Pseudolabrys taiwanensis: one gene and its partner. The main gene of each other region encodes a partner of the protein of the gene in region 2 in a complex. Links are inferred from orthologs where the notes say so. Each region holds a gene or a part of one and is shown on either strand. Other genes may lie near its edges. The genes, in order: uvrB and DW352_RS25465.

Region 1 (14,238 bases), 330 kb from region 2 along the record:
CAGGCCGGGGTGACCGGCGCCCTTCGCCTGACCAAGACCTATTGACCCGCGCGGGCCGCCTTGGCCCCATAGCCGCGGGTGGGGTCTTGGGGGGCGGGCGATGACGATCCTTCAACGGACATTGCGGACCGTTGTGCTGTGCGGCGCCGCCGGTTTGGCGACGGCCGGCGCGGCGGCAGCGGCGGTCGAAACCGAGAAGCCGGTTGCCGGCCAGCAGGTGCGTTTCGCCCAGGGCACCTGGTCCGGCGTGCCGCAGCTGCGCGACGGCAAAGTGAGCCAGTGCGTGCTCGTCTCGCTGCGCCCGCGCAACGACACGAGCGGCACGGTCGAGACGCGGCTGAGCCTCGCGATCGGCCGCGGCGCAGGCTTCGCCTTTGGCCTTGGCGACAAGGCCTTGCCCGGCGAGCGCGTGATGGACGACGAGGCCGAGATCGTTCTCGACGAGGGCGCATCGATACCGGCCGTCGGCTTCGACGTGGTGCCGGCCGCCTTCGCCTTCCATCCCGGCGACGCCGCGGCGGTGCTCGCCGGCCTCGCGACGGCCAAGACAGTGCGGCTGCGTTCGGCCGGCGCCGGCATCGACACCGGCGCGATCGCGCTTGACCTGCCGCCCGCGGCGCTCGCCTGGCTGATCGCTTGCGGCAACACGTTCGCCATCGCCATCGACCGGCCGACCGATCCGAAAGCGCCCGAACTGCCGGCGCCGCGGCCGCGTTCGCCCGAAATCGCCTCCGGCCGGCCGACGGCCGCCGGTCCCGCCGGCATCGAGGACAAACAGAAGATCAGCGGCTGGGACGCTTCCGAACTGCGCGGGCCCGACGGCAAGGTCGTCATCTGCGTCATCCGCCGCCATTACGTCACTGGCGCGGGGAAGGACGCGCGGCAATTCGGCACCTTCCTGATGGCGAGCCGCACCAAGGGCCTGATCATGATGCTGAAGGACTCGGGCCTCAAGCAGCGCGGCGGCGAGACGATCGACGCCACCTTGTCGTTCGGCGGCAAACCGTTCACCGGCTTCACCGCGCAGATGCTCAGCGCCGACGAGATCGGCATCTTCCCGCAACACGGCCTCGCGCTCGCGCGCGCGCTCGACGATGCCGAACGCTTCAGTTTCAAATCGAAGATCGGCGGCATGGAGTTTCCGGTGCAGGGCGCGGTGTCGTGGCTGCGCGCCTGCGCGCGCCGGCACGGCTTCGGCTTCGAGGCGCCGTCGCCGTAAGCGCGGCGGCGGTGTGAGCTGGATGCGATTGTCAAACAGCGCGGCGTTTTTCCCGCAGGCCGCGTCTCGACGGATGAGGCCGATGTGTCCGCCTTATCCTTCGAGACGCCACGCTGCGCGTGGCTCCTCCGGATGAGGCTTCGCAGCGCGCATAGCTTCGCCGTCCCTGTTGTTTGTCCGGGCCCGGGGTGGCCCGCCTTCCTGAAGTCCCCGCACCCAGGGGGTCCGGGGGAGTCGACCCCCGCATAAAGCAGGGGAGACGGCGCGCCGGGCGGCGCGACGGTCTTCGTCCTGTGCCGCGCTCCGTTCATCACGAAGCGCGGGCGCCCTCCGGCGCGCCGTGGCGGCGTCTTCCAACGGCGGGCCGCGCTTTCAACGGAGGCTTCATCAAGGCCGAAGCACTCGGTGTCAGCGAGCTCCTCGCAGCGGGTCGTAGTGCCCGCGGGCGGGGACCGCCGCCGCTCGGGTGCGAGGAGGCGCGTTTTTCCTCCTCGGGCGCGAGCGCCGCATCCCACCCCGTCCTCGTAACGCCTCGCGACGACGCCCCTTGGTGGGTGGGATGGAGAGGATTATGATCTTAAATGCGGAAAGGTCAATAGTCCTAATTACGAATTTGATACTAGATAGCGGGATTTTCCACCGCTTTTCTCATAAGCCATTGTAAAGGCAACATAAATTAGAAATATAACGGAAAAAGTCAGGCCGTGATCGGCCTATTCTTGCAATTAGGCGGTATCGGCGTTATTCGTGTTTCCAGGGGTGCGAATCGTCGCGCGCTTTGGTGAACCTATGTCGGGCCGTAAGACCGTATCGGATATGACGCTCGAAGAGGTGCGCGCTGAGCGCATTCGGGTGACCCGAGAATATCTCGACCTTCTTGAAGAGAAGGAAAGAGAACTTGTGAGCGCGCCCGCCCCGACGCTCCCGGCGACCGAAATTACCCCTGATGATGTGCGGCTGGTTAAATGGCCGCTCCCCGACGCCATGCCTGTCGTCTTGGCTCTGAGCGACGAACCACAGACCGCCAAGGAGATCGTGGCTACTCTGAAGCGCGCCGGCCGGGAATTTGAGAGTGACAATCCGGTGCGCGCTGTCCGCGCCGCTCTCAAAAAGGCGATGGCTACAAACCACGATGTCTACACGGCTGGATGGGCCAAATATTACCTCAGGTCGAAATCGACTCGTAAAACAAGGCAAATCGAAAAGGCGTTTGCGAAAACTAATGGTACTGGCGGCCGCTCAACCAAAGAGCACGGACAGCGTACTGCGGAAGGTATTGCGAAGCGCCGTAGCCAGGGACTCGAAAAGTGGGGACGCGATAAAAAAGCTACTCCCGAAGTAGTCGAGCGCGCCAAAGAAATGATGCGAGGCGGCATGACTTTGAGAGAGACTTGCCGCGCCTTAGGCATCGCAATTCCGACGCTTTATCAGTATGGCGTCAGGCAGCGAGAACTGAAGAAAGAAGGGCAGTTACGTCAGAAGGAATTAGCTCTGGGCGACAAGACGGACGGAGACAACGTCGTCCGATTTGCCAAGGGCTAAAAAGAAAGCGCCCGCCGATTTTTCGGAGAGCGTTTCTCAATATCCCGATTGCATTGGGGCCGTGCATGCCCGTTGCAGTCGGCAGCCGGAATAGTCCGGCACGGCTTCTCTTCGCGGAGGGGTCACAACTGCCCGGCGGTCGACACGGCGACCGTCGGGAACTGGAGGTGCAACATGCAACCCATAATAGGGTGACATGAAGAACCGTGGCACGTCGTCGTCTCACCGGCGGCGTGTCACGGCCTCTATATACTAAGTACTTGAAAAGATTACAAGAGTCGCGTGTTTGGGACACGTTTCCGTCGCAAAATCAAAGACTTCTGATTTGTGATCCGGGCTTTGAAGCGAACCCAAAACCGGAGAAAACTAAGAACGACTTGCGGACATATCGAAAGGGCTCTCCGAGACCGCTGAAAGAGATTCCAACGCAGTTTGGTGATGAACGTCGCGTCGTTAAGAAGCTACCTAAACGCGCCGCCTCTTCCGCCAGAGCAGAACCGTTTCACGCGTAAGAAAAATCAGGCTCAGTGAGATTGTCGATACGTGAGGCGCTTTATCTTCACCGCTCTTTACGGTGAGCGCCGCGCGTTGCCCGGGGGCCGCCCCATCTTTCGAGACGCATCGCCATAGTGCTTTGAGGACGCGCGTAAACGCGCTGATGGCGATGCTCCTCAGGATGAGGCGGGGAGGGGCTTTAGGCCGTGTCGGTCACGCGCGTGATCTTGGCGAGCTCTTTGCCGATCGCGCGTTCGGCCGTCTCAACGTCGAAACGGTTTTGCAGATTGAGCCAAAGCTGCGTCGAGGTGCCGAGGGCCTTGCTCAGACGCAGCGCGGTGTCGGCGGTGATGCCCGTCGTCTCGGCGGCGATGCGCGCGACGCGCGTGCGCGGCACGCCCATCGCCTTCGCCAATGCGCCCGGAGAGAGCCCGAGCGGACGCAAGAACTCCTCGCGCAGGATTTCGCCGGGGTTGAAGGAGGTTGAAATCTCAATTGTGGCGTCGTGCCATTGCTGGTTTTGTCGATGTGCTCAAAGCTTCCAGTTCCACATCGTGAGTTTTTGAAGTGCCTCTTCTAAACTGCGTAAGTGGTGGTCTTTGTCTTCTATGCCGATACCGATGATGGTCGGCATGTGGCTGACTGCCAGCGCGCGATCGCTTACGGCTCGCTGACGGGCGGCGATCACATGCCTCCCAATCATCAGCTCGATCCCATTTTTGTGGCGCTCTCGGCCGGTGGCAATCACTCTCCGCACTATTGCGAGCACCTCATTCCCGAAATCGATAGCTTCTTGCCGGGTGGGAATGCGTCCTTGATGGATTACTTGGTTTCTAAACTCCACGTTCTGGCGGGTGAGCATCGGCGGAGACTCATATGTCTCTTGGAAGAATAACAATGCATAGGCACCGAGTTGTCGCTCCGAATGTTTAGAGAGGGATTTCCAAAACTCCTCCACTTCGGAAGCGACGTGACCTGTAGCTAGCAGTGCTGCCCACACAAAGAACTCAAAAGTTCGCTCCAGACTAGAAGCGAATGAACTCACAGCCTCGCGGAAATATCCGTCAAGAATGGCGCAAGCCCCTATGTCGAATAGAAGTTCAAATTTCTGCTGTTGGAGTATAGTGTAAGATCGATGTCCTTTCGGGCATTGAACGTCATAAAGTCCGCTATCTTCGATCTGAGCTGTGGCGATAAAGCGCGCGCTCGATACGTCGATTCTCATGCATTCAGCGCAGACAAGCGGCATTCGCATGCACCGTCACCGCCGCTTCTTATTCGCCTTGAACCCGCCGTGCTGGCCCGGCCGTCCCATGGTCGAGCGGCCGCCTTCGAGTGACGGCCCGCGCTTGGCCGGCACGCTCTCGACGCCCGGGCCCATTTCATCGAGGTTCGGCTTGCGCGGTTTGGATTTTTCATCGCGCGCCGGCTTGAACTCGTGCCAGGTGGCGATGCCCATCTCGTCGAGATGCGGTTTGTGCGGGCGGGAGGTGTCTTTGCCGCTACCCCCCTCCCGGCCGCGCTTCGCGCGGCCACCCTCCCCCGCAAGGGGGGAGGGAAGAGCCTTCGCCGTGGGATTGTCGAGCACCGCCATCTCGGTCTGACGCAAACGCTTGATCTCGTCGCGCAGGCGCGCGGCGGTCTCGAAGTCGAGATCGGCGGCGGCTTCGCGCATCTTGGTTTCCATGTCGGCGACGACCGCTTCGAGATTGTGGCCGATGGTCGCCGCCTCGGCGAATTCGCCGGCCTTGCCTTCGGCGGTCGCGATCAGCACGTGATCGCGCTCGTAGACGCTGTCGAGAATGTCGGCGATGCCGCGCTTCACGCTCTCCGGCGTGATGCCGTTCTCGGCGTTGTAAGCGAGCTGCTTCTCGCGGCGACGCGTGGTCTCGTCCATGGCGCGCTGCATCGAGCCGGTGATCTGGTCGGCATAGAGGATCACCTTGCCGTCGACGTTGCGCGCGGCGCGGCCGATGGTCTGCACCAGCGACGTCTCCGAGCGCAGGAAGCCTTCCTTGTCGGCGTCGAGAATGGCGACCAGCGCGCATTCGGGAATGTCGAGGCCCTCGCGCAACAGGTTGATGCCGACCAGCGCGTCGAAGGCCCCTAAGCGCAGGTCGCGGATGATCTCGATGCGCTCGAGCGTGTCGATGTCCGAGTGCATGTAGCGCACGCGGATGCCTTGCTCGTGCAGATATTCGGTGAGGTCTTCGGCCATGCGCTTGGTGAGCACGGTGATGAGCGTGCGATAGCCCTTGCGCGACACTTCGCGCACCTCGCCGACGAGATCGTCGACCTGCAGGCGCGCGGGGCGGATCTCGACCGGCGGATCGATGAGGCCGGTCGGCCGGATGACCTGCTCGACGAACACGCCGCCGGATTCGTTGAGCTCCCAGGCGCCGGGCGTCGCCGAGACGCCGACCGTTTGCGGGCGCATCGCGTCCCATTCCTCGAAGCGCAGCGGCCGGTTGTCCATGCAGGAGGGCAGGCGGAAGCCGTATTCGGCGAGCGTCGCCTTGCGGCGGAAGTCGCCTTTGAACATGGCGCCGATCTGCGGAACGGTGACGTGGCTCTCGTCGCAGAAGACGAGGGCGTTGTCCGGCACGTATTCGAACAGCGTCGGCGGCGGCTCGCCCGGCCGGCGGCCGGTGAGATAACGCGAATAGTTCTCGATGCCGGCGCAGGAGCCGGTGGCTTCCATCATTTCGAGGTCGAAGCGCGTGCGCTGTTCGAGCCGTTGCGCTTCGAGCAGGCGGCCGGCGGCGTTGAGCTGGTCGAGCCGCATGCGCAGCTCGGCCTTGATCGAGTCCATCGCCTGGATCAGCGTCGGGCGCGGCGTGACGTAGTGCGAGTTGGCGTAGATCTTCACGAACGCCAACTCGTCGGTCTTCTGCCCGGTGAGCGGGTCCATCTCCTCGATCTTCTCGATCTCGTCGCCGAACAGATGGATGCGCCAGGCGCGGTCTTCATAGTGCGCCGGGAACAGGTCGATGGTGTCGCCGCGCACGCGGAAGGTGCCGCGGGAGAAGTCGTGCTGCACGCGCTTGTATTGCAGGGCGACGAGATCGGCGATCAGCTGGCGCTGGCTGATCTGCCCGCCCTGCTTCAACGTAAATGTCATCGCCGAATAGGTCTCGACCGAGCCGATACCGTAGATGCACGACACCGAGGCGACGATGATGACGTCGTCGCGTTCCAAGAGCGCGCGCGTCGCGGCGTGGCGCATGCGGTCGATCTGCTCGTTGATCGACGATTCTTTCTCGATATAGGTGTCGGTGCGCGGAACGTAGGCTTCCGGCTGGTAGTAGTCGTAATACGAGACGAAGTACTCGACGGCGTTGTCGGGGAAGAACGACTTGAACTCGCCGTAGAGCTGCGCGGCCAAAGTCTTGTTCGGCGCCAGGATGAGCGCGGGGCGCTGCGTCTGCTCGATCACCTTGGCCATGGTGAAGGTCTTGCCCGAGCCGGTGACGCCGAGCAGCACCTGCGTGCGGTCGTGGCGCTTCACGCCCTCGACCAGTTCCTTGATCGCTTGCGGCTGGTCGCCCTTGGGCTCGAAGTCCGACTTGATCTTGAGCGGGATGCCGCCTTCGGACTTCTCCGGCCGCGGCGGGCGGTGCGGCGTCCAGGCGGCCTCCGCCGTGGCGAATTCCGGCCGGCCCTCGCGCAGCAGGCGTTCCAGGGATTGCGCGGTCGCCTCGACGCCCATCGACGACAGGCCGTGGCCCGGCTTCGGCAGGTCGGCGCGCGGCAGCCGATATTTCAGTTCATCGCTGAGGCCGAGTTCCTGCGCCAGCGCCGGATCGAGCCCGGTGATCGGCGAGCCGGTGTAGTCGGCCTGCGACGCTTCGTCGAAGCCCTTGGTCGATTTCCGCGCCAGATGTTCCGCGGCGTTGCCGGTGCGGCGGTCCCACGAATTGTCCGCCGGCGGCTGGATATTGGTGCCGGAGCCGAGGCCCGCGGTGCCACGCGCGATGCCCGGGTTGAGCAGCGCCGCGAGATCGTCCGGCGTCGCCGGCTCCTCGGGCCGCGCCGCCTTGGAGCGCGTGGGTTTCGCGGGGTCTTTGGACTTTTTGGGCTTCGATGTGTCGGGGGACTTCGCCATGGCCGGAATATGGGGCGAGTCCTTGGCCAAAGAAAGAAGCGCCGGGGATTTCATCCGCCCCAGAGAGCGCCACGGGCGACGCCGATTGACCGTGTGGCGGTCGGATGTTTGTCTTGGCTGCGGCGCCGTCTGTCGCAGTCATCGATTCCGCGCCAGGAGGTTGCCTTCGTGACATCGCGCCTGTTTTCGCGTCGCAGCCTGACGCTGTCGGCGATGGCTGCCGCTGCCGCCACCGCCGCTCTGCCGCGCGGCGCGCGCGCCGCCTTCCCGAACCGGCCGCTGCGCATTCTCGTCGGCTTCGCCGCCGGCGGCACCGTCGACTCGGTGGCGCGCGTGCTCGCGAACGGCATGAGCCCGATCCTCGGCCAGCAGGTGATCATCGAGAACAAGCCGGGCGGCAGCGGCAGCATCGCCGCCAATGCGGCGATCGGCGCCGAGCCGGACGGGCACACGCTGTTGTTCGGCATCTTCTCGCTGGCGGTCGCGCCCGCGCTGACCAAGCTGAGCTACGACACGACGCGCGATCTCACGGCGGTGTCGCAGGTCGCGAGCGTACCGCTGTTCATGCTCACCGCCGCCAACGCGCCGTACCGCAGCGTCGCCGATCTCGTTGCCGCCGCCAAAGCCGCGCCCGACACGATCACCTATGCGTCGGGTGGCGTCGGCTCTTCGGCGCATATGGCGGCCGAACTGTTCACGCGGCGCGCCGGCATCCGCCTCATTCACGTGCCGTTCCGAGGCAGCGCGCCTGCGCTGCAGGCGCTGATCGCCGGGCAGGTGCAGATGCTCTGGGATACGCCGACGCCGGCCATGCGCGATTTCATCACGCAGGGCAAATTGCGGGCGCTCGCCGTGATGACGCAAGCGCGCCTGCCGGCTTACGCGGATATCCCGGCGATCGGCGAGGTCGGCCTCGGCAACGATCTCGAGGTGCAGGCGTGGCAGGGCGTGCTGGTGCGCGCCGGCACGCCGCCGCCGATCGTTGCGACGCTCAACCGCGCCGTTGTCGACGCGATGTCGCAGCCGGAGACGCGTCAGCGCGTCGCCGCGGTCGGCGTCGAACCGATGGCGACCAGCGCGGCGGCCTTCGACTCCTTCTTCAAGTCGGAGGTCGCGCGCTGGACCGCGGTGGCGCGGCAAGCAGGCATCAGCACGCAATAAGCGCGCTCAGGTCTTCGCCGCCGGGAACGGCTCCACATAGGCGTTGCCGTCGCGTCCGACATAGACGGCTTTGCGGCCGCCGAAGAAGACCTCGTAGCTCGCGCAGCCGGCCGCCATGATCCGGCGCAGGAATTCGGCGTAGCCGATTTCCCGGCGCTGGATCGCCTTCACGGTCTCGGCGACGCCACCGGCATCGAAGGTCGCGGCGATCGCCGGCGCATCGGCAAGCGGCACGCGCTCGTCGAAGGATTCACTGCCGCCGTCGTAATAGGTGTTACGCAGCGCCATGAGATCGGTGCGATAGCTGACGACGCCCGCGCCGGCGAGCTTCTGCACCACCAGCGGGAAGGGCGTGTCGGCAAAGCTCGCGGTCATGCATTCGGCGATCGTGGCGGTGTTCATGGGGTTGCTCCTCACACGGTGGGGTTACTGTCGTCCAAAGCCTGAATCAGCCGCCGCAGACCGCGATGCAGGGCGCCGACATGCGTGCCGGCGAGCTGGCGCGCGATCTGCGCATGACTCTGGCTGGCGGCCTTGTTGATTTTGGCCAGCGCCTCCTGGCCGCGGGCATTGAGCACGAGGAAGGGCGAACTGCGGTGATCGGGATTGGTCTCGAAGCTGGCCCAGTTCTCCTTCACCAGCAGATCTGCGATGCGCTGCACGTTCTGGCGCGACACGCCAAGGCGTCGCGCGATCTGCGGCACGGTACGCGGATCGACGGAGGCCGCGCTCATGACCTGCCAACGCGCCTGGGTCTGGCCGACGGTCGCGGCGATCGCCTCGCCACCGTCGCGAAAACGACCGGCCAGCTCGTAGATGTCCGCCACGATCAGCGGCAAGAGGGATTTGGCGTCGGCATTCATGGTATTAGGATGTCAGAATGACAAGTAATTGTCAATATCGACGGCGGCCGGCGCGGGGGTGAGAACCCCGTGAAAAGGCGCGTGCGTGGAGCGTTGTCGTTTCTTGCCGCGGATGGACCGTGCTCGGGCCCCTTACGCCGCCTTCTTCCACAATTGCCGCGACGCCATCGCCGCGCCTTCGGCGAGCGAGGCCATTTTCATCCAGACGATCTTGGTGTCGACCTGCACGCGGCCGGCAAAGGTGCCGAAGCCGCAGTCGACGCCGGCGATGACGTTCTCGCGGCCGACCACGCTGGCGAAGTTCAGGATGCGGTCGCAGACCACTTCCGGATGCTCGATGGTGTTGACGGTGGAGTCGATCACGCCCGGGATGATGGTCTTGCCGGCGGGCAGCTTGACGTCGCGCCAGATCTTCCATTCGTGCTCGTGCCGCGCATTGGCGGCGGGGAAGGAGACGGCGGCCGGACGGCCGGTGAGCACGATGTCGACGATGTCCTTCAACGGCACGTCGGTGTGGCGCGGCGCCATGGTCGAGCCCCAGCACACATGCATGCGCATGCGTTCCGGCGGCAGATCGCGCACCGCTTCGTTCAGCGCGGCGACGTTGGTGGCGATGATCTTGCGGTACTCGGCGAGCGGCAGATCGAGATAGACCATGTGCCGCAGCATCGCGAGGTCCGGGCAATCGAGCTGCAGGATGAAGCCGGCGTCGACGATCGCCTTGTATTCCTGCCGCATCACGCCGGCGAGCGCGAAGATGTAGTCCTCGTCGTTCTTGTAGAAGTTGTTCTTGAGATAGCGCGCGATCTGGCCGGGCGAGGGCGAGGTCATGAAGATGTCGGCGGCCTTGACGCCTTCCATCGCGCGCTTGGCGAGATCGATGTCGGCCTGGGCGGCGGCGAAATCCTTCCAGCCGACGGGACCCGAACAGGCGGGACGGTGCTGGAAGGGCGAGGCGAACTGCTTGAGGATTTCGGCCAGCTCGGGAAACTCCGGCTCGCCGGTGCCCATCGGCGGCGCGCTCTCGCCTTCGAAGCCGGTCAGGCGGTCGAGCACATGCACCGTATAATCGGTGCGGCCCTGCTCGCCGTCATTGACGATGTCGATGCCGCATTCGATCTGTTTGGCGATGACGAGCTTCACCGCCTTGTCGACCGCCGCGGCGAGGGCGGCCTTGTGTTGCCCCGGCTCGCGCTGCTCGGCGATCAGCAGGTCGACCACCTCCTTGGTGCGTGGCAGGCTGCCGGTGTGCGTGGTGAGAATGCGGTCGACGCTGCGTTGCATGGCTTCAGCCTTTCATAACCTGCTATTCCGGTATGGGCCTCTCCGCTGTCATGCGCGGGCTTGACCCGCGCATCCATGATGCAGTTCCGTGCATGACCTTCTTACATTTTGGTTTGCCCGTTGCGGCTCATCATGGATTGCCGGGTCATAAGGCGTTCACGTCCGTCTTCGGCGGCCTATGCCCGGCAATGACCGAGACTAGAATCCCTTGAACACTTCCGTCACGTGCTCGACTTCCGGCGGCGTGGCGAAATACGGACCGACCAGTTTGCGCCATTCCTGGAAGTCGTCGGAACCCCGGAAGTCGACCGTGTGATTCTCCAGCGTCGCCCACTGCACGAAGAGACGATAGCGCTGCGGATTTTCGTGCGAGCGCTGCAGGGCCATGCCGGTGCAGCCTTTGGCGCGCTTGAACAAAGGCGCGGCCTTCTGCACGCCGCTTTCGAACTCGGCTTCCGTGCCGGGCTTCACATCGATCTGCGCAATTTCAAGGATCATGGACGGGACTTTCACGAGTGGAAATAAGCAACCGCGCCATTATGAGCCGCGCACGCGCGCATGGAAAGGTCGAAGTCAGAACGCGCGCAGCCGCCGCAATGCCCAATAGCAAGCCAGACCGGCGAGCAGCGCGATGGTGGCTGCCACCCAGGTGCCGGCGTCGGTGTTTTGGAACGGCAGGTCCTTGGTGTTCATGCCGAAGAAGCCGGTGACCAAAGTCGGCGGCAGGATGCACGCGGTGAGCACCGACAGCACGAACAGCCGCTGGTTGGTCACCGCCATCATCTTGGAGTCGAGCTCGTCGAGCAGCAGCCGCGCGCGCTCGTGCAGCGTGGTCATCTCGTGATCGATGGCTTCGAGCTTCTGGCCGAGGCGCCGGATGGCGCGGCCGACCTGCGCGTTGTCGGCGGCGACGCGCGCTTCCAGCCGCGCGAACATGCCGCGCAACTGCGCCAGTTGCCGGTGCACGCGCACCGCCTGCAAGCGCACGCGGCCGATGCCGGCGCGGTCGCCGATCGGCTCGTCGCGCATGAGATGATCTTCGGCATCGTCGAGCTCGTTGCCGAGCTTCTCGCCCATGCGGCCGACGGCATCGGCGAAATGGTCGACCACGGCGTCGAGCAGCGATAGCGCGGTGGGAAAGCGCTTGCCGGCGTCGACGGCGCGGCGGATGGCGTCGAGCGAATGCGCCGGCCGGTTGCGGGCGGTGAGCAGAACCTTGTCGGTCAGCACGAAGCGCAACCGGACGAGATCCTCGCCGGGCTCGGCGAACTCCTGGTGCAGATCGGGCAGCACGCCCATCACTTCCTGGCCGACGATGTCGAGCTGCAGATGCCGGTCCTGGCCGGTGAGCAGTTCGCGGGCGATGTCCGACACCGGCGCGCTCTGCGCGATCCAGGCGCGGCAGCGCGTATCGGCGAGCCCGAGATGCACCCAGGTCCAGCCGGGCCCTTGGTCGGTCAAGGCCTGGTCGACCTGCTCGTTGGCAATCGCCGCGGCCGTGCCGTCCGGACCGAAGCGATAGATCCAGACGATCCCGGTCGCCGGATGGGCATCGGCAAGGTCGGCGGTACGCATGCTTTCGTCCTCTTATTCGCTGCGCGGCAGTTTGACGCTGTGCCGCAGTGTTCTCCAGCCGATGACAGGACGATGACAACGGCGTGGACGACTGAGCCTGCCGGTATCCGGACGCGACGAAGGGGTGGTTATTTGTTGAAAGGTCCGTGCCGGCGAGAGGCGTGAGCACCTGCCGAGAACGTAGGGCTACCGGTTGCGGCACGTCATCATGGATGCCCGGGTCAAGCCCGGGCATGACGGAGAGTGTGGGGCGGCTGCCTTTCAACACGGTCATTGCCGGGCTTGACCCGGCAATCCATGATGCCGTCCCGCGATGGCAGCCTATTGGGTCTATTTGCTCACCAACAATCCGCGCAGCACGCTTTATGTGGGCGTGACGAACGATCTTGTTCGCCGCATCTACGAACATCGCGAAGGTCTGGTGAAAGGCTTCACGCAAAGTTACGGGCTCAAGATGCTCGTGCATTTCGAGCAATACGATGCGCCGTACGACGCCATTCAGCGCGAGAAGAACATCAAGCACTGGCCACGGCTGTGGAAGCTGCAATTGATCGAGGCGTCGAACCCACAGTGGCGTGATCTCTACAACGACATCACGCGCTGAGCTTCATCATGGATTGCCGGGGCATCAGGGCGTTCACGCCCGTCTTCGACGGGCTATGCCCGGCAATGACCGTAGGGAGGGGCGCCCCACATTCTCCGTCATGCCCGGGCTTGACCCGGGCATCCATGACGAGCTGCCGCAAGTGAGAGCCGCCGGTGTTTGTCCGGCTGTGCCTTACTCCGCCGCCTGTTGATCGTCGAGGTCGATGAAGCCGCCGGACTGGTGACGCCACAACGCCGCATAATGGCCGTTGGCGCGCAGCAGTTCCTCGTGCGTGCCCTGTTCGACGATGCGGCCGTGATCGAGGATCACCAAGCGGTCCATCTGCGCGATGGTCGACAGCCGGTGCGCGATGGCGATCACCGTCTTGCCGGCCATCAAGGTGCCAAGGCTCGATTGGATCGCCGCTTCGACCTCGCTGTCGAGCGCGGAGGTCGCTTCGTCGAGCACCAGGAGCGGCGCGTCCTTCAGGATCACGCGCGCGATGGCGACGCGCTGACGCTGGCCGCCCGAAAGCTTGACGCCGCGTTCGCCGACATGGGCGTCGTAGCCCTTGCGGCCGATCTGATCCTCGAGATCGAGAATGAAATCGTGCGCGTGCGCGAGCTCCGCGGCACGGACGATCTCGGCCTCGGTCGCTTCCGGCTTGCCGTAGCGGATGTTGGCGCGGATCGAGCGATGCAGGAGCGACGTGTCCTGCGTCACCACCGAGATCTGCGCGCGCAGGCTCTCCTGCGTCACCTTGGCGATGTCCTGGCCGTCGATCAGGATGCGGCCGCCCTCGACCTCGAAGAACCGCAGCAGCAGGTTGACCAAGGTCGACTTGCCGGCGCCGGAGCGGCCGACGAGGCCGATCTTCTCCCCCGGCTTGACGGTGAGGTTGAAGTTCTCGATCAGCCCGCTCTCGCGGCCATAGCCGAACGAGACGTCGTCGAAGCGGACTTCGCCCTGCGAGACCGCGAGCGCCGGTGCTTCCGGCGCGTCGACCAACGTGTGCGGGCGGGCGATGGTCATCATGCCTTCCTGCACCACGCCGATGTTCTCGAAGATCGAGGTGATCTGCCACGCGACCCAGCCGGACGCCGCGACGATCTGCGTCGTCATCGGCAGCGCCATGGCGACCGTGCCGACGCTCACCTGGCCGTGCCGCCACAACACGATGGCGAAGGCGCCGGTCGCGGTGATCAGAGCTGCGTTGAGCAGGATCAGCGTCAGCGCGAACAAGGTGTTCAGGCGCAGCGACTCGTGGAAGCGGCCGGTGTGCTGGTCGATCGCCTCGCGCACATAGGCGTCCTCGTCCTTGGCGCGCGCGAACAGCTTCACCGTGACGATGTTGGTGTAGGTGTCGACGATGCGGCCGGTCAGCATCGAGCGCGTTTCCGACATCACC
Region 2 (14,205 bases):
GACGGACTGTCGATGTCGCTGCGCTATGAGGACGGCGAACTCGTCACGGCGGCGACGCGCGGCGACGGCACCGAAGGCGAGGACGTCACGGCCAATATCCGCACGCTCAAGGATGTGCCGCATAAGCTCAAGGGCAGGGACATACCGAAGATCACGGAAGTGCGCGGCGAGGTCTACATGACCAAGGCCGACTTCCTGAAGCTCAACGAGCGGCAGAAGGCGGCCGGCGAACAGATATTCGCCAATCCGCGGAACTCCGCCGCCGGCTCGTTGCGGCAGAAGGACCCGAACGTCACCGCGTCGCGTCCGCTCGGTTTCTTCGCTTACGCTTGGGGCGAGATGAGCGACATGCCCGCCGATACGCAGCACGGCATGATCAAATGGTTCGAGAGTTGCGGCTTCACTACCAATCCGCTGACCAAGCTCTGCCATTCAGTCGAGGAACTTGTCGCCTTCCACCGCAAGATCGAGGAGCAGCGTTCGCACCTCGACTACGACATCGACGGCGTCGTCTACAAAGTCGACCGCATCGATTGGCAGGGGCGGCTCGGCTTCATCTCGCGCACGCCGCGCTGGGCGATCGCACACAAGTTTCCGGCCGAGCGCGCGCTCACCGTGCTCAAGGATATCGAGATCCAGGTCGGCCGCACCGGCGCGCTGACGCCGGTCGGCAAGCTCGAGCCGGTCGGCGTCGGCGGCGTCATCGTACAGAACGTGACGCTGCACAACGAAGACTACATCAAAGGCATCGGCGGCAAGGGCGAGGTGCTGCGCGAGGGCCGCGACATCCGCATCGGCGATACCGTGGTCGTGCAGCGTGCCGGCGACGTGATCCCGCAGGTGGTCGATGTCGTCCTCGACAAGCGACCGAAGGATGCCAAGGAGTATCACTTTCGCAAGAAGTGCCCGTGTCCGCTGCATACCGACGTGGTGCGCGAGGAAACGGCGACCGGCGAGGAGGGCGCGCGCGCCCGTTGCACCGGCGAGTTCGCCTGTCCGTTCCAGAAGATACAGCATCTGATGCTGTTCGTGTCGCGCCGCGCCTTCGACATCGACGGCCTGGGCGAGAAGCAGATCGAATACTTCTTCGACCAGGGCTGGGTGAAGGAGCCGGCTGACATCTTCACGCTGCAGGCGCGCAACACCAAGCTGAAGCTGGAAGAGATCGAAGGCTACGGCGAGACCTCGGTCAAGAATCTGTTCGACTCGATCAATGCGCGCCGCGAGATCGGGCTTGATCGCTTCATCTACGCGCTCGGCATCCGTCACGTCGGCGAGACGACGGCGCTCGCCCTCGCGCGCGGCTATGGCTCATGGGATGCCTTCCACGACGCCTGCCTGAAGATCGCCAAGGACGACGAAGAAGCGATTGCCGAGATGGATGCGCTCGACCAGATCGGCGACACGGTGATCCAGGCGGTGAAGGCCTATTTCGGCGAGAGCCACAACCGAGGCATCGTCGAACGGCTGACCAAGCAGGTGACGATCCTCGACGCCGAGCGGCCGAAGAAGGACACGGCCGTCGCCGGCAAGACGGTGGTGTTCACCGGCTCGCTCGAGAAGATGACGCGCGAGGAGGCCAAGGCTATGGCCGAGCGTCTGGGCGCCAAGGCGGCGGGCTCGGTCTCGAAGAAGACCGATTATGTCGTCGCCGGCCCCGGCGCGGGCTCCAAGCTCGCGGAAGCCAAGAAGCACGGCGTGCAGGTGCTCACCGAAGACGAGTGGTTGAAGTTGATCTCCTAGTCATTCCGGGGCGGCCCGAAGGGCCGAACCCGGAATCCAGAAACGAGCACCGAGCCTCTGTCTGGATTCCGGGTTCGCTCGCAAGCGCTCGCGCCCCGGAATGACGAGTATCTATTCGCGTCGCATCGGCGTCCGCACCAGCGCGACATAGGCCACGCAGCCAAGCGAGATCGCTGCGACCGCCATCCAGGCCATCGGCAAGCCGGTTGCCGCGCCGACGAGCAAGAACGATACGATCTGCGTCGAGGCGGCGCCGACGGACATTTGCACAAAGCCGGCCATGCCGGAGGCGCTGCCCGCCGCCTGCGGCCGGATGCTGATTGCGCCCGAGATCGAGTTCGCCATCAGCAGGCCGTTGCCGTAGCTCACGACGAGCTGCGGCAGGAAGATCAAAGCCGGCGTCGCGTTCTTGAAGGTGGCGATCAGCGCCACCGTCACCACGCAGCCGATGAGTTCGACCACAAGGCCGGCGACGATGAGCGCGTCGACGCCGAAGCGCTGCGACAGCCGCGAAACCGTGAAATTGCCGCTCATATAGCCGAACGACATCACCGCGAACCACAGGCCGTACTCGGCTGACGAGCGCCCCATCAGCGTGATCACGACGTGGGGGGCGCCGCCGAGAAAGACGAAGAACGGCGCCGAGCCGAAGGCGCCGATGAGAACGTAACCGTAGAAGCGCGGATGGCGCAGCAGCCTGCGCCATTCGTCGATCAGGAGGCCCGGCGACTGCGGCGCGGCCGCCGGCCGCGTTTCCGGCAAGGTGAAGTAGGCCCAGATCACCGCGGTCGAAGCGAGCAGCGCAATGGCGACGAAGATCGCTTCCCAGCCGAACGCGGTGTCGAGCAGGCCGCCGATCAGCGGCGCCACCATGGGCGCAATCACCATCGCCGTCGTCACGAGCCCGATCATCCCCGCGGCGCGGTCGCGATCGTAGAGGTCGCGAATTATGGCGCGGCTGATCACCACGCCGCCGGAGGCGCCGATCGCCTGCAGGATGCGCGCGACGATGAGCATGTGGATCGAACTGGCGGCGATCGCGGCGAACGACACCAGCATATTGAGCGCGAGCGCGGCGAGGATCACCGGCCGGCGGCCGAAACGATCAGACAACGGGCCGAGCACGAGCTGCGCGGTGGCGAAGCTGAACAGGTAGAGCGACAGCGTGAGCTGCACGGTGGCGGTGTCGGTCGCGAGCGCTTTGACCAATGTCGGCAGCGCCGGCACAACGATGTTGAGCGTTGCCGGGCCGACGCCGGTCATCAGCATCAGCAGCGCCAGCAGCCGCCAATTGGTGGCGCCCGAAGATGACGTTGATGGTTTTGTATTGCGCATTCCTATTCTCAGTCATGCCCGGCCTTGTGCCGGGCATCCACGTCTTTCTTTTGTCAGAAGACGTGGATGGCCGGGACAAGCCCGGCCATGACGTCGGAGGGGCGGAAGACTAGCATTTGGCTTACAGCGGCCGCGTGGCGGCTGCGAGCCAGGCTTGCGTATGGCTGTCGACCAGCGGACCGACCACTTCATGCACACGCGCGTGGTAGCTGTCGAGCCAGTGGCGCTCCTTGCCCGTCAGCATGCGGGTGTTGATCAGCCGCCGATCGATCGGTGCGAGCGTCAACGTCTCGAACGCGTTGAGTGGTTTCTCGGCACCGGCCGGCTCGGGCGCGGCGATCACCAGCACTAGGTTCTCGATGCGGATGCCGTACTCGGCTGTCTTGTAGTAGCCGGGCTCGTTGGACAGGATCATGCCGCGCCGAAGCGTCACGTGTCCGAGCTTCGAGATACGCGCGGGGCCTTCGTGCACGGATAGATAGCTGCCGACGCCGTGGCCGGTGCCGTGATCGAAATCGAGCCCCGCCTGCCACAGCGCGTGGCGTGCGAAGGGATCGAGCTGCGCGCCGCTGGTGTTTTCGGGAAACACAGCCGTGGCGATGCCGATATGGCCTTTGAGCACGCGCGTGAAACGATCGCGCATCTCGGCGGTCGGCTCGCCGATGACGACGGTGCGGGTGATGTCGGTCGTGCCGTCCTCGTATTGCGCGCCGGAATCGATGAGGAACAGCTCGTTGACGCCGAGCTTGCGATTGGTTTCGCGCGTGACACGGTAGTGCACGATCGCGCCGTTCGGACCGGCGCCGGCAATGGTCGGGAAGGATATGTCCTTCAAGAGCCCGGTCTCGCGGCGGAAGCTCTCCAGCGCCGCCACCGCGTCGATCTCGGTGAGCGTTCCCCGCGGCGCCTCGCGATCGAGCCAGGCCAGGAAGCGCGTCACCGCCGCGCCGTCGCGGATATGGGCGGCGCGCATGCCGGCGATCTCGGCATGGTTCTTCACCGCCTTCATCAACGTGATGGGGTCGGCGCCGGCGGCGGGCTTGCCGCCGCGCATTTGGACTTCGCGCGACAATGCGTCGGCCGCGCTCGCCCCGTCGAGCCGAACCGTCTTGTCCTTGAAGGCGGCGAGATCGCCGGCAAGCGCAGCCGGTTCGCGCACGTCGGCCACGTCTTCGAGGGCGTGGCGCGTTTCGTTGTCGAGCTTGGCGCCGTCGACGTAAAGCGCCGGGCGGCCGTCGCGCGGCACGATGGCGAAAGCGAGGGCGAGCGGCGTATGCGCGATGTCGGAGCCGCGGATGTTGAACGTCCAGGCGACGTTCTGCGGATCGGAGACGACGAGCGCATCGGCACGCAGCTTCGTGAGTTCGCCGCGCACGCGTTGCAGCTTTTCCGCGGCGCTTTCGCCGGCGAGCTTGATGTCGCGCAACGTCACGGGGCCGGATGGCGGAGCGGGGCGGTCGTGCCACAGCGCGTCGATCGGGTTGTCCTCGACCGCCACCAATTCGGCGCCGGCGGTGGCCGCGGCTTGGCGGAATCGTTCGACCTGATCGCTCGTGTGCAGCCAGGCGTCGTAGCCGACCTTCTGGCCCGCGGTGACGTTCTGTGTCAGCCACTGATCGGGCGGCGTCTCGACGAGATGCGCGATTGCGAACACGTTCTTGTCGATCTGCGCATCGGCCTGCACGGTGTAGCGGCCGTCGACGAAAACTGCCCCTCGGTCATGAAGGACGATGGCGAAACCGGCCGAGCCGGTGAAGCCCGTCAGCCAGGCGAGGCGTTCCTCGCTCGCCGGCAGGTACTCGTTCTGCTGGCGGTCGGCGCGCGGCACGAGAAAGCCGTCGAGGCCGCGCCGCGTGAGCTCGGCGCGCAGGGCGGCGACGCGGGCCGCGCTCGCGGCGCGCTCGCTGGAATCGTCGAACGTCTGAAAGTGTGCTTTGAACATGGCCGGCACTTTAGCCGCCCGCGCGCCGCAGGACGAGCGTCATCCAGCCGTCGAGCGGGAACCGCTTCTCGAGCACCAGGCCCTGCGCGCGATACGCGGCAAGCGCGGCGTTGGCATGGCCCGGCAATAGACCCGAGAGCACCACGCGCGCGCCCGGCGCGGCGAGGCGGGCCAGCGGACGCGCCATGCGCACCAGCGGGCCAAGCAGGATATTGGCGAAAATCAGATCGTAAGGGCCGGGCGCGGTGAGCGCGCGGCGGCCGACGCCCGCGGCGGTGACGAACGTGATGAGCGGCGCGACATGATTGAGCCGCGCATTGTCGCGCGCCACCGCCACGGCCAGTGGGTCGATGTCGCTGGCGACGACGGGCGCGCGCAACGCCTTGGCCGCGGCGAAGGCGAGAATGCCGGAGCCGGTGCCGACGTCGAGCACGCGGCGGAAGCGGCGGCGATGCGCCAGATCGTCGAGCGCCAGCAGGCAGCCGCGCGTGGTGCCGTGATGCCCGGTGCCGAACGCGAGCGCCGCCTCGATCTCGATGCCCAGCGCATGCGACGGCACGCGCTTGCGGTCGTGGGCGCCGTGCACCAGGAAGCGACCGGCCGGCACCGGCTTGAGGCCTTCGAGACTTTGCGCCACCCAGTCGGTGGCGGCGATCGGCTCGAGCGTCAACGCCGTTGCGGCTTTGTCACCCGCGGCGAGCCGCACCAGATCGCGCAGCGCCGCTTCGTCAGGCGGAAAACGGAAGTGGATGGCAACGTGCCATTGGCCGCTGTCGTCCTCGAAGGCGGCGCAGGCGGTATCTTCGGCGTCCAGGCTCTCGCCAAGGAACGCCGCGACGCGGCGAGCCGTGGCCTCGTCGCAGGACAGGCGCGCGACGGTCGTGGGATTGTCCATCGGAAAGGCGCTTAACGCTTGTCCTGCGGCACGTGGAGGATGCGCGCGAAGGAGCCGTCCGCGGTGATGGGGAAGATCTGGCCCGAATAGGTGGCGAGCGAATGCTCCGACCAGGTCCACATCTGGCCGGTCTTGCGGTCGAGAATGAGGACCTTGCCTTCGGGCTGGTGGCGGCCGGAGAGGCGCACCATATCGTAGCGCCCGGCGTGGCGCGGCTCGGCGAAAGCTTGCGTCGCGGCGCCGATTAGGATCGCGGCGACGAGCAGGCGGGACAGCATCGGATGCTCCTTCGAATCCACCCCGCCACTATAGCCTCAATGCCGCTTGAAGTACTGGACCTCGCGCTCGTGCTGCACAGCGGCCGCCTTGGTGTCGAAGGTGCCGAGGTTGCGCCTTTTGCCGGTCTTCGGGTTCTTCTTACGGGAATACAGCCGGTATTTGCCGCTCGCCAGTTTGCGGATCATGGTTCACCTCCACCCGCTCAAGCCGGGCGCCGTGCGTTTCGTTCCGTGATCGAAACGCGCGGTGCGCCGGCTTTAAGCTGGCGCAGGCTCACCAGCCGAACGGCAGGAAGCCCGGCGGCGGGTTGTTCGAGCCGGCGCGGTAGTAGCGGCGTTCGACCGGAGGGGGGGCGGGCTGGTCGCGATAGTAGTAATAGTAGCGGCCGGAGTTGTCGTAGCTGCGGGCGCGCACGGGGCGCTGCGGCTGGCGGGCGACGTAATCGCCGTACTCGTCGTCGGTCGAGTAATAGCGCTCGTAATCCTGCGCCTGCTGCTGCTGCGACGGCCGCGCCGACGGCCTGCGGGCGACCGGTACGCCGGCGCTCGGGATTTCGCCCTCGAGCACGACTTTGGTATTAGCCATTTTGTTTTTCTTCACGAGGTCCCAGAGGATCTCGGAATTGGCGCGCGAGAGGCGCACGCAGCCATGCGACACCGGCTTGCCAAGATTCTTGGCATCGAGCGTGCCGTGGATGGCGTGGCCTTTCATGGTGAAGAAGATCGAGTTCGGCATCGGCGCGTCGTCCCACTCCTTGGAGAAGTGGTCCTTCTCCATGCGGAACGGCTTCCAGTCGCCGCTCGGCGTATCGTAGCCGGAGGCGCCGGTGGACACCGGCCAGACATAGAGCTCCTCGCCGTCCTCAACGACGGACATCCGCTGCGCCGATTTGTCGACGGTGATGAGAAGCTCGGCCCGGGCGGGCACGGCGGCAAGAAACGCCGCGAAGCCGGCGACGGCGATGCAGAGCTGAGGGATACGCATAGACTTACTCCAAACCCCCGGATGAACGGGAACCCTAGCACGTGGTGAGGGGGCAAATGTGACCGATCACGGAGTTGTCAATGCGGCTGGCGCACGACCGTTCCGTCCCCGCCGCGCACCAGTACGGACCGCGCGCGGCGCCGCAGCCTCAGAGTAACACTTTGCCGCGGGCATCCAGCGCCTTGTCGATTTTGACCAGCGCGGCGATGCCGGTGTCGGCGCCGACATGGGTCTGCTCGCGCGGCAGCAGCAGCGAGAAGACCTTCTGGTGCACCGGTCCGCTCTCGATCAGCTCGACCTTGCCGAAGAAGCGGATGAAGCCGCTCTCGAGGAGGCCGTCGCGCTGTGCCTTGAAGTTCGAATACATGATGCACACGCGCGGATCGTGCTGGAGATTGTCCAGCGCGCCTTTCTTGGAGCGCTCCCACCAGGCGAGATGCGCATCGTCGTAGACGACCATGCTGCCCTTCGGCGCGATGTTCGGCCCGAGCGGACCGCTGGTGGCGACGAGGCAGGGATAGCCATCGTCCCAGGCGTTGCGGATGAGCGTTTTCAGCGTGTCGGAAAGCGGCATGGTGAGAGGACTTTCTGAGGAGGCCAGCGGCCAGATAGCGTGGCCTCTCGGTTGTCATGGCCGGGCTTGACCCGGCCATCCATGAGGCCGCGAGGCATTGGAAGTCTTAGTCGTAAGTCTGCTGAATGTGAATCTCATCATGGATGCGCGGGTCAAGCCCGCGCATGACCGTCCACTGTGGCGGCGCAGAATGTCAATTCCCCAGCTCCAGCACCCAGTATTTGCGTCCGTTCTCCGCCGTCGCGGAGGCGAGGCCGTAATGCGTGATGTTGCGCATCAGCATGTTGCGGCGATGGCCCGACGACTGCGCCCAGGTGCGGAAGGCGCACGCGGAATCGGCGCAGCCGACCAGCACGTTCTCGGCCGCGGCCGACGACACGATCGCGCCGAGGCGCGCGCGAAAGCCATCGTGATCGAGCCGGCCGCGCCGCGCGAGGTCGTGCGCATGACTGTGCGCGGCGGCCGCGAGCGCGGAAGAGACCGACAGCCGCGGCAGCTTGTGCTGGGCACGAAACGTATTGATGTCGAGCGCCTGCGCGGCGGCGCTCCCGGTGAGCAGGGCGGCGGCAACGAGCGCGACGGGTCGAAAGGCGGACATAGGCTTCCTTCGCGTGGGTGGGCGGCGGCGGCCCTTTTACCGGCCTTGCGGTGCGGACCTACCAAAGGCCGCGATCGTTCATAGATTAAGATCAAGGCGATGCCCGCGCCACCGGCGTATTCAGACGGCGTGGGGGCCTTCCCAGCGAGGGCGTGCGATGTCGTGGCGTGTGTTTCTGGCCGTTGTGGCGGTCGCGCTTGTGAATGTGGCGGTTGGCCTCGATTGGCTGAGCACGCCTGCTGCGCCGCCGCGCATATCGAGCCTGCAAGTGCCGATCGCTTATCCGTCGCCGCCGAGCCCGCCACCGGTGGCCGCGACGCCTGCTCCCGCAGCGCCCGCGCCCGCGCCGGTTCAAGCCGTCGCACCGCGGCAGGCTCCGGCCCCCGCCGCCAGCGCGACTGTCGCGCCGCCGCCCGCCGTCGAGGCGAGCGAAGCCCGCGCACAGGCGCCGGCCGCGCCGCCCGGCTGCAACGTCGCGGCCTGCGAAGGGCACTACAAGAGCTTCCGCGCGTCGGACTGCACTTATCAGCCGAACGACGGTCCGCGCAGAGTGTGCCGCAGGAAGTGACGGCGCGTTATTGCGCGCCGCGGTGCAGGCTCTTCAACTCACGCCAACTCATTCGATCAGAAGCGCTCAGCTCACGCAGAGATACTGCGCGCCGCTCATGCCGAGGCGGCGCGCCGCGCCGTGCGCGAGATCGAGCCGCGCGCCCATGCGATACGCCGTGCCGTAAGGCCCGGTGTCGTTGACGCGCACAACGAGCGAACGGCCGTTCTTCGGATTGGTGACGGTGAGCGATGTGCCGAGCGGCCAGGTGCGCGCCGCGGCGGTGTTGCCGTTGGCGTCGAAGCGCTCGCCCGTCGCGGTGCGCTTGCCCGATGAATAATGGCTGGCCAGTACTTCCTGTCCGGCGCAGCTGCCGGACTTCTTCACGTATCGATGCACGGTCGACCAGCCGCCGGCATTGGCGGCGGTGACGGCGACGAGGCCCAAAGCGAGCCCCAGCCAAAGAGCCTTCATGAATAAAATCCCCGACTAATGTGTGATGAGGGGCCGTAAATCGGGGAAATGGGGCGAGAGCAGGGCGCGCCGGGTCGGGCGGTAGCGCGTTATGTCAGCTGGTCACCGCTTGCCGAATGGCCAAGGTCCGCTACGATGCGGGTATAATTGTCTCACCACAACCAGCCCGCCATGCCGTTTTTCCCCGGACATCGCGCAGCGATCGGCGCCATCGCTGTGGCCGTCATCGCCGCCAGCCTGCCTGCGACCATGCCGGCCGCCGCGCAGGCGCCTGCCGCGCGCGCTGCCGGCGGCTTTACCGTCGCCGGCGTGGCCGGACGCAAATGCGCCTGCACCCGGGATTACCGGCCGGTCTGCGCGCTGATGCCGAACGGCGCGTGGCGCACGTTCTCCAATGCCTGCACGGCCGCTTGTGCCGATGGGACCGTTATCCGGCGCGGCAAGTGTTGAGCTCACGCCGGGCGGCCGCCGCGCGGGCCCGCGACGCCTCTCACCTTCTTCCCTTCGGCTTCGTCAGTGCATCGGCCACGCTGCGCGGCCGGCGCGCGCCGATGACCTGAGCGGTGCACTTATTGTCGGCTGAGCAGAACACCGTGCAATCGGTGCCGGCTTTGCCGGCGCAATCGGTGCCGCAGCCATAGCCTCGGGCGTCCTGCGAGAACGTGCCGCCGGCTTTGTCGCACGCGCCCTTGAGCTGATCGCTCGACGTCTTGGGCAACGTCAGGTCGCGCGCCAGCGCGGCGCCGGAAAGCGCAAACGCGCCGGTGAGGATGAGCACGGCGGTCAGATGTCGCAAAGGCACGCTCCCGATGGATCGCGCCGCCCTTGCATCGATTATGTCACAGCAGGCGCGCCCGGGAAGGGGCTTGGCCTTCGGCCTTGCCGGCGGCCTTTACGGTGAGAGAAGAGGCTTGCGGAGCGGCGCTGCCGTCCGCCGGGCGTCCTTTAGGCGTCGGCCGGGGTCTCGTCGTGCGCCTGTTCATCGCTCTCGTCGGGCGCGCCATTGGCGCGTTCGGCCAGCAGCAGATAAGCACGCGCCATGCCGGCAAAGCCGGCGCGCAACAGCGGCTCTTTTTGCGCTTCGGCCGCGACGAACAATTCGCGGGCTTTGACGCTGTAGTCGATCGAGGCTTGCATGGCCGCGGGGTCTCCGACGCGTTACTGCGCGCATATAATGTTCGGATGGCGGTTTCGTTCCCTGAAGGCGGGTGCAGGTAGGGCCGCAGGTAACCCCTGCGGCAGCGCGCGGTATCGTGGGACGCGGGCTGCGATGCCGCGCAATGGCGGCGTTCACACCCGTTCGACGAAGCTATCCACCACGCGCTTCTCGCCGGCTTTGTCGAAGGCGATGGTGAGCTTGTTGCCGTCGACGTTGACGACGTTGCCGTTGCCGAATTTCTGATGGAAGACGCGGTCGCCCACTTTGAACGAGGACGACGCGCCCGTGGACTTGGCGATCAGTTCGCCTTCGATGGTGAGCGGCGCGCGTTTGGGCGCTAAGCGACCGGCGCTTTGCGCGCGGCCACCCCTCTCACTCAAGGGGGGAGGGGACGATGCGGCGTCGTCGTCCGCATAAGCGTCGCTGTCCTGGTCGAACACGCCGTCGGGCACATAGCGCGGCGCGCCGCTGTCGGAGAAGCCGCCTTTGCCGCGCCGCTGCTGCGCGCGCTGCCAGCCGGGCGTGGAATAGGTCGAGCCGAACGAGCCCATCTCGTCGAAGCGGCTCGGGCCGTAGCCCGACATGCCGAAGCCGCCGGTGCCGCCCGCGGCCTCCTTCACCTCGACATGCTCCTCCGGCAGCTCGTCGAGGAAGCGCGACGGCACGTTCGACGACCACAGGCCGTGGATGCGCCGGTTGGCGGCGAAGTAGATCTTGGCGCGCTTGCGCGCGCGCGTGATGCCGACATGGGCGAGGCGGCGCTCTTCCTCGAGGCCGGCGCGGCCCTGGTCGTCGAGCGAGCGCTGATGCGGAAACAGGCCTTCCTCCCAGCCGGGCAGGAACACGGTGTCGAACTCCAGGCCCTTGGCCGAGTGCAGCGTCATGATGCTGACGGCCTGCTCGTTGTCGGCGCTGTCGCGGTCCATCACCAGCGAGATGTGTTCGAGGAAGCCTTGCAGGTTCTCGAACTCCTCCATCGAGCGCACCAGCTCCTTGAGGTTTTCCAGCCGTCCGGCGGCGTCGGCGCTGCGGTCCTTCTGCCACATCTCGGTGTAGCCCGACTCGTCGAGGATGATCTCGGCGAGCTCGTTGTGGGGCAGCGTCTCCTTCTGCTTGGCCCAGCGGCCGAAGCTTTCCATCAGCGTGCGCAACGCGGTGCGCGGCTTCGGCTTCATCTCGTCGGTGGCGGACAGCGCGCGCGCGGCCTCCGTCAGCGGCACTTTGTTCTTGCGCGCATAGTCGTGCAGCATCTGCAGCGCGGCGTCGCCGAGGCCGCGCTTCGGCGTGTTGACGATGCGCTCGAAAGCGAGGTCGTCGGCCGGCTGCGCGACGACGCGCAGGTAGGCGAGGGCGTCGCGGATTTCCGCGCGCTCGTAGAAGCGCGGGCCGCCGATGACGCGATAAGGCATGCCGAGCTGGATGAAGCGGTCTTCGAACTCGCGCATCTGGAACGACGCGCGCACCAGGATCGCGACCTCGTCGAGCGGATGGTCCTCGCCGCGGTCGCGCGCCTCGCGCTGCATCTGCTCGATCTCTTCGCCGATGGCGCGGGCTTCTTCCTCGGAGTCCCACGCGCCGGTGACCTGCACCTTCTCGCCGAGTTCGTCCTCGGTGCGCAGCGTCTTGCCGAGGCGGCCTTCGTTATGCGCGATGAGCGCGCTCGCGGCGGCGAGGATGTGGCCGGTGCTGCGATAGTTGCGTTCCAGGCGCACGACCTTCGCGCCCGGGAAGTCGTGATCGAAGCGCAGGATGTTGTCGACCTCGGCGCCGCGCCAGCCATAGATCGACTGGTCGTCGTCGCCGACGCAGCAGATGTTTTTTTGGTGCGTCTGCGATGCGCTTGGCAAAGCCGCTTGTGCGCTTTCCTCTCCCCTTGCGGGAGAGGGTGCCTGAGCGGCGTCAGCCGCGAAGGCGGGTGAGGGGTCAGTGCTTGCCGGCATATCGAACGTATCGGCGAGTTCGAACCCCTCATCCGGCTCGCCTTCGCTTTGCTCAGGCGATCCACCCTCTCCCGCAAGGGGAGAGGGTTGCGCTGCGGCTTGCGGCGACGTGCTCGGTACATTCTGCGACAGCAATCTCAGCCACAAATACTGCGCGACGTTCGTATCCTGATATTCGTCCACCAGGATGAACCTGAAGCGCTGCTGATACTGCTTGAGCACATCCGGGTTCTGCCGGAACAGGCGAATGCACTCCAAGAGCAGGTCGCCGAAGTCGGCCGCGTTCAGCGTCTTCAGCCGCTCCTGATAGGCGGTGTAGAGCTTCTTGCCCTTGCCGTTGCCGAAGCTCGCGGCTTCGCCGGCCGGCACTTGCTCCGGCGTGAGGCCGCGGTTCTTCCAGCCGTCGATCAGCATCGCCAGCACGCGCGCCGGCCAGCGTTTGTCGTCGAGCCCCTCGGCTTCGACGAGCTGCTTGAGGACGCGAATCTGGTCGTCGGTGTCGAGGATGGTGAAGTCGCTCTTGAGACCGACCATCTCGGCGTGGCGGCGGAGGATCTTCACGCCGATGGAATGGAAGGTGCCCATCCAGGGCATGCCCTCGGCGACCGCGCCGACCATCATGCCGACGCGCTCCTTCATCTCGCGCGCCGCCTTGTTGGTGAAGGTCACGGCGAGGATCTGCGAGGGATGCGCCCGGCCCATGTTGAGGATGTGCGCGATGCGCGTGGTCAGCACGCGCGTCTTGCCGGTGCCGGCGCCGGCCAGCACCAGCACCGGGCCGTCGAGCGTCTCCACCGCCGCCCGCTGCTCCGGGTTGAGGTCGGTGAGATACGGCAGATTGCTGGCGCGGGCGGCCATCGCCCGGGCGGCAATCCCGCCGGCGGCGGGGCGCGGGGGCACGGATACGGGAGCGGAACGCGGGGACTCGGCCATCTTTCCAAGGGGTTAGAGAAGGCCGAGACAACGGCCACCATAGATTCTCTCTAGCCCAAAGATGGCATTCGTGGGCCCGTATTTCGAGGGGCGGACCCCGCCGGCCGCGCCGGTTCCAACGCTTTCCGTCGCGACATCCCAGCTATTTCGGCGCGGCAGGGCGGGCAGGGCGCCGCCCTGCCCGCAGAACGGGTGGATCGCGCGCGCTTTACTGCGGCTTGTATTCTTCGCGCTTGGTGTTGGCGATCTTGATCAGGGTCTCGGCGGCCTTGCGGTCTTCGACCAGAAACGCGGCGAAGGCCTCCGGCGTGGTCGGCGCCGCGACCACAGACTGCTGCTCGAGATAGGCCACGAACGCGGGCTCGCTGAACAGCGTCACGAAGGCGCTGTTGATCTTCGCGATGACCGCGGGCGGCGTGGCTTTTGGCGCCACGATGCCCCACCAGCCTTTGCCGGGATAGCCGGGCAGGCCCGCTTCGTCGAAGGTAGGCACATCCGGCAGGAGCGGCGAGCGCTTGGCCGACGAAATCGCGAGTGCCTTGACGTTGCCGGCTTTCACCAATCCGAGGAAGTTGCCGACCCCGAAGCGCGTCGCTTGCACCTGGTTGGCGGCGACAGCCTGTGCCGCGGGCCCGCCGCCGGCATAGGGCACGCCGACGATCCCGGTGCCCCACTGGTTGTTGAGCCACTTCAGGAACAGATCGGGGAACGAGCCGTCGCCCAAGGTCGCGAAATTGAGGCCGTCGGGTTTCGCCTGCGCCATGCCCTTGAGCTCGGCGATCGTGTTCACGCCAAGCGCGGA

The links.
Region 1: the proteins of DW352_RS25465 (region 2) and uvrB are in contact, whole or in part, in a crystal structure (PDB 7EGT), measured with the Thermus thermophilus proteins. The link is inferred for Pseudolabrys taiwanensis from one-to-one orthologs. Residues at the interface, in WP_096412145.1 of Thermus thermophilus: His654, Arg656, Phe657, Gln666, Asp668, Glu669, Lys680, Arg681, Leu682, Ser683, Lys685, Tyr686, Ala687; in WP_096411307.1 of Thermus thermophilus: Glu23, Leu25, Arg26, Asp27, Gly28, Glu29, Arg30, Phe31, Arg55, Glu326, Asp327, Phe328, Glu379, Ser382, Gln383, His398, Gly400, Arg401.

What each region holds. Positions count from the first base shown.
Region 1 is NZ_CP031417.1:5,013,219-5,027,456, forward strand. The notes cover bases 4,318-7,675. They hold uvrB (excinuclease ABC subunit UvrB), read right to left. Parts: upstream 7,362-7,675; coding sequence 4,518-7,361; downstream 4,318-4,517. Other genes in these bases: DW352_RS23850 (hypothetical protein), read right to left, coding at 4,318-4,481; DW352_RS23860 (tripartite tricarboxylate transporter substrate-binding protein), read left to right, coding at 7,530-7,675. In the rest of the region: DW352_RS23835 (hypothetical protein), read left to right, coding at 101-1,219; DW352_RS23840 (helix-turn-helix domain-containing protein), read left to right, coding at 2,009-2,761; DW352_RS23845 (HigA family addiction module antitoxin), read right to left, coding at 3,456-3,701; more of DW352_RS23850, read right to left, coding at 3,789-4,317; more of DW352_RS23860, read left to right, coding at 7,676-8,522; DW352_RS23865 (DUF1398 domain-containing protein), read right to left, coding at 8,529-8,924; DW352_RS23870 (MarR family winged helix-turn-helix transcriptional regulator), read right to left, coding at 8,936-9,385; DW352_RS23875 (cobalamin-independent methionine synthase II family protein), read right to left, coding at 9,518-10,669; DW352_RS23880 (antibiotic biosynthesis monooxygenase family protein), read right to left, coding at 10,868-11,167; DW352_RS23885 (CorA family divalent cation transporter), read right to left, coding at 11,243-12,244; DW352_RS23890 (GIY-YIG nuclease family protein), read left to right, coding at 12,558-12,848; DW352_RS23895 (ABC transporter ATP-binding protein), read right to left, coding at 13,023-14,238. UniProt on the Escherichia coli protein: The UvrABC repair system catalyzes the recognition and processing of DNA lesions. A damage recognition complex composed of 2 UvrA and 2 UvrB subunits scans DNA for abnormalities.
Region 2 is NZ_CP031417.1:5,341,717-5,355,921, forward strand. Bases 10,462-13,786 are described here. They hold DW352_RS25465 (ATP-dependent helicase), read right to left. Parts: upstream 13,404-13,786; coding sequence 10,662-13,403; downstream 10,462-10,661. Other genes in these bases: DW352_RS25460 (hypothetical protein), read right to left, coding at 10,462-10,508; DW352_RS25470 (Bug family tripartite tricarboxylate transporter substrate binding protein), read right to left, coding at 13,612-13,786. In the rest of the region: NAD-dependent DNA ligase LigA, read left to right, coding at 1-1,743; DW352_RS25400 (multidrug effflux MFS transporter), read right to left, coding at 1,855-3,078; DW352_RS25405 (aminopeptidase P family protein), read right to left, coding at 3,200-5,020; DW352_RS25410 (50S ribosomal protein L11 methyltransferase), read right to left, coding at 5,031-5,915; DW352_RS25415 (hypothetical protein), read right to left, coding at 5,927-6,193; DW352_RS27115 (hypothetical protein), read right to left, coding at 6,230-6,379; DW352_RS27205 (L,D-transpeptidase), read right to left, coding at 6,468-7,178; DW352_RS25430 (pyridoxamine 5'-phosphate oxidase family protein), read right to left, coding at 7,327-7,752; DW352_RS25435 (CAP domain-containing protein), read right to left, coding at 7,946-8,350; DW352_RS27455 (BA14K family protein), read left to right, coding at 8,508-8,918; DW352_RS25445 (septal ring lytic transglycosylase RlpA family protein), read right to left, coding at 8,985-9,371; DW352_RS25450 (hypothetical protein), read left to right, coding at 9,543-9,821; DW352_RS25455 (hypothetical protein), read right to left, coding at 9,862-10,167; more of DW352_RS25460, read right to left, coding at 10,317-10,461; more of DW352_RS25470, read right to left, coding at 13,787-14,205. UniProt on the Escherichia coli protein: A helicase with DNA-dependent ATPase activity. Unwinds DNA duplexes with 3'-5' polarity. Translocates on single-stranded DNA with 3'-5' polarity. Initiates unwinding more efficiently from a nicked substrate than double-stranded DNA.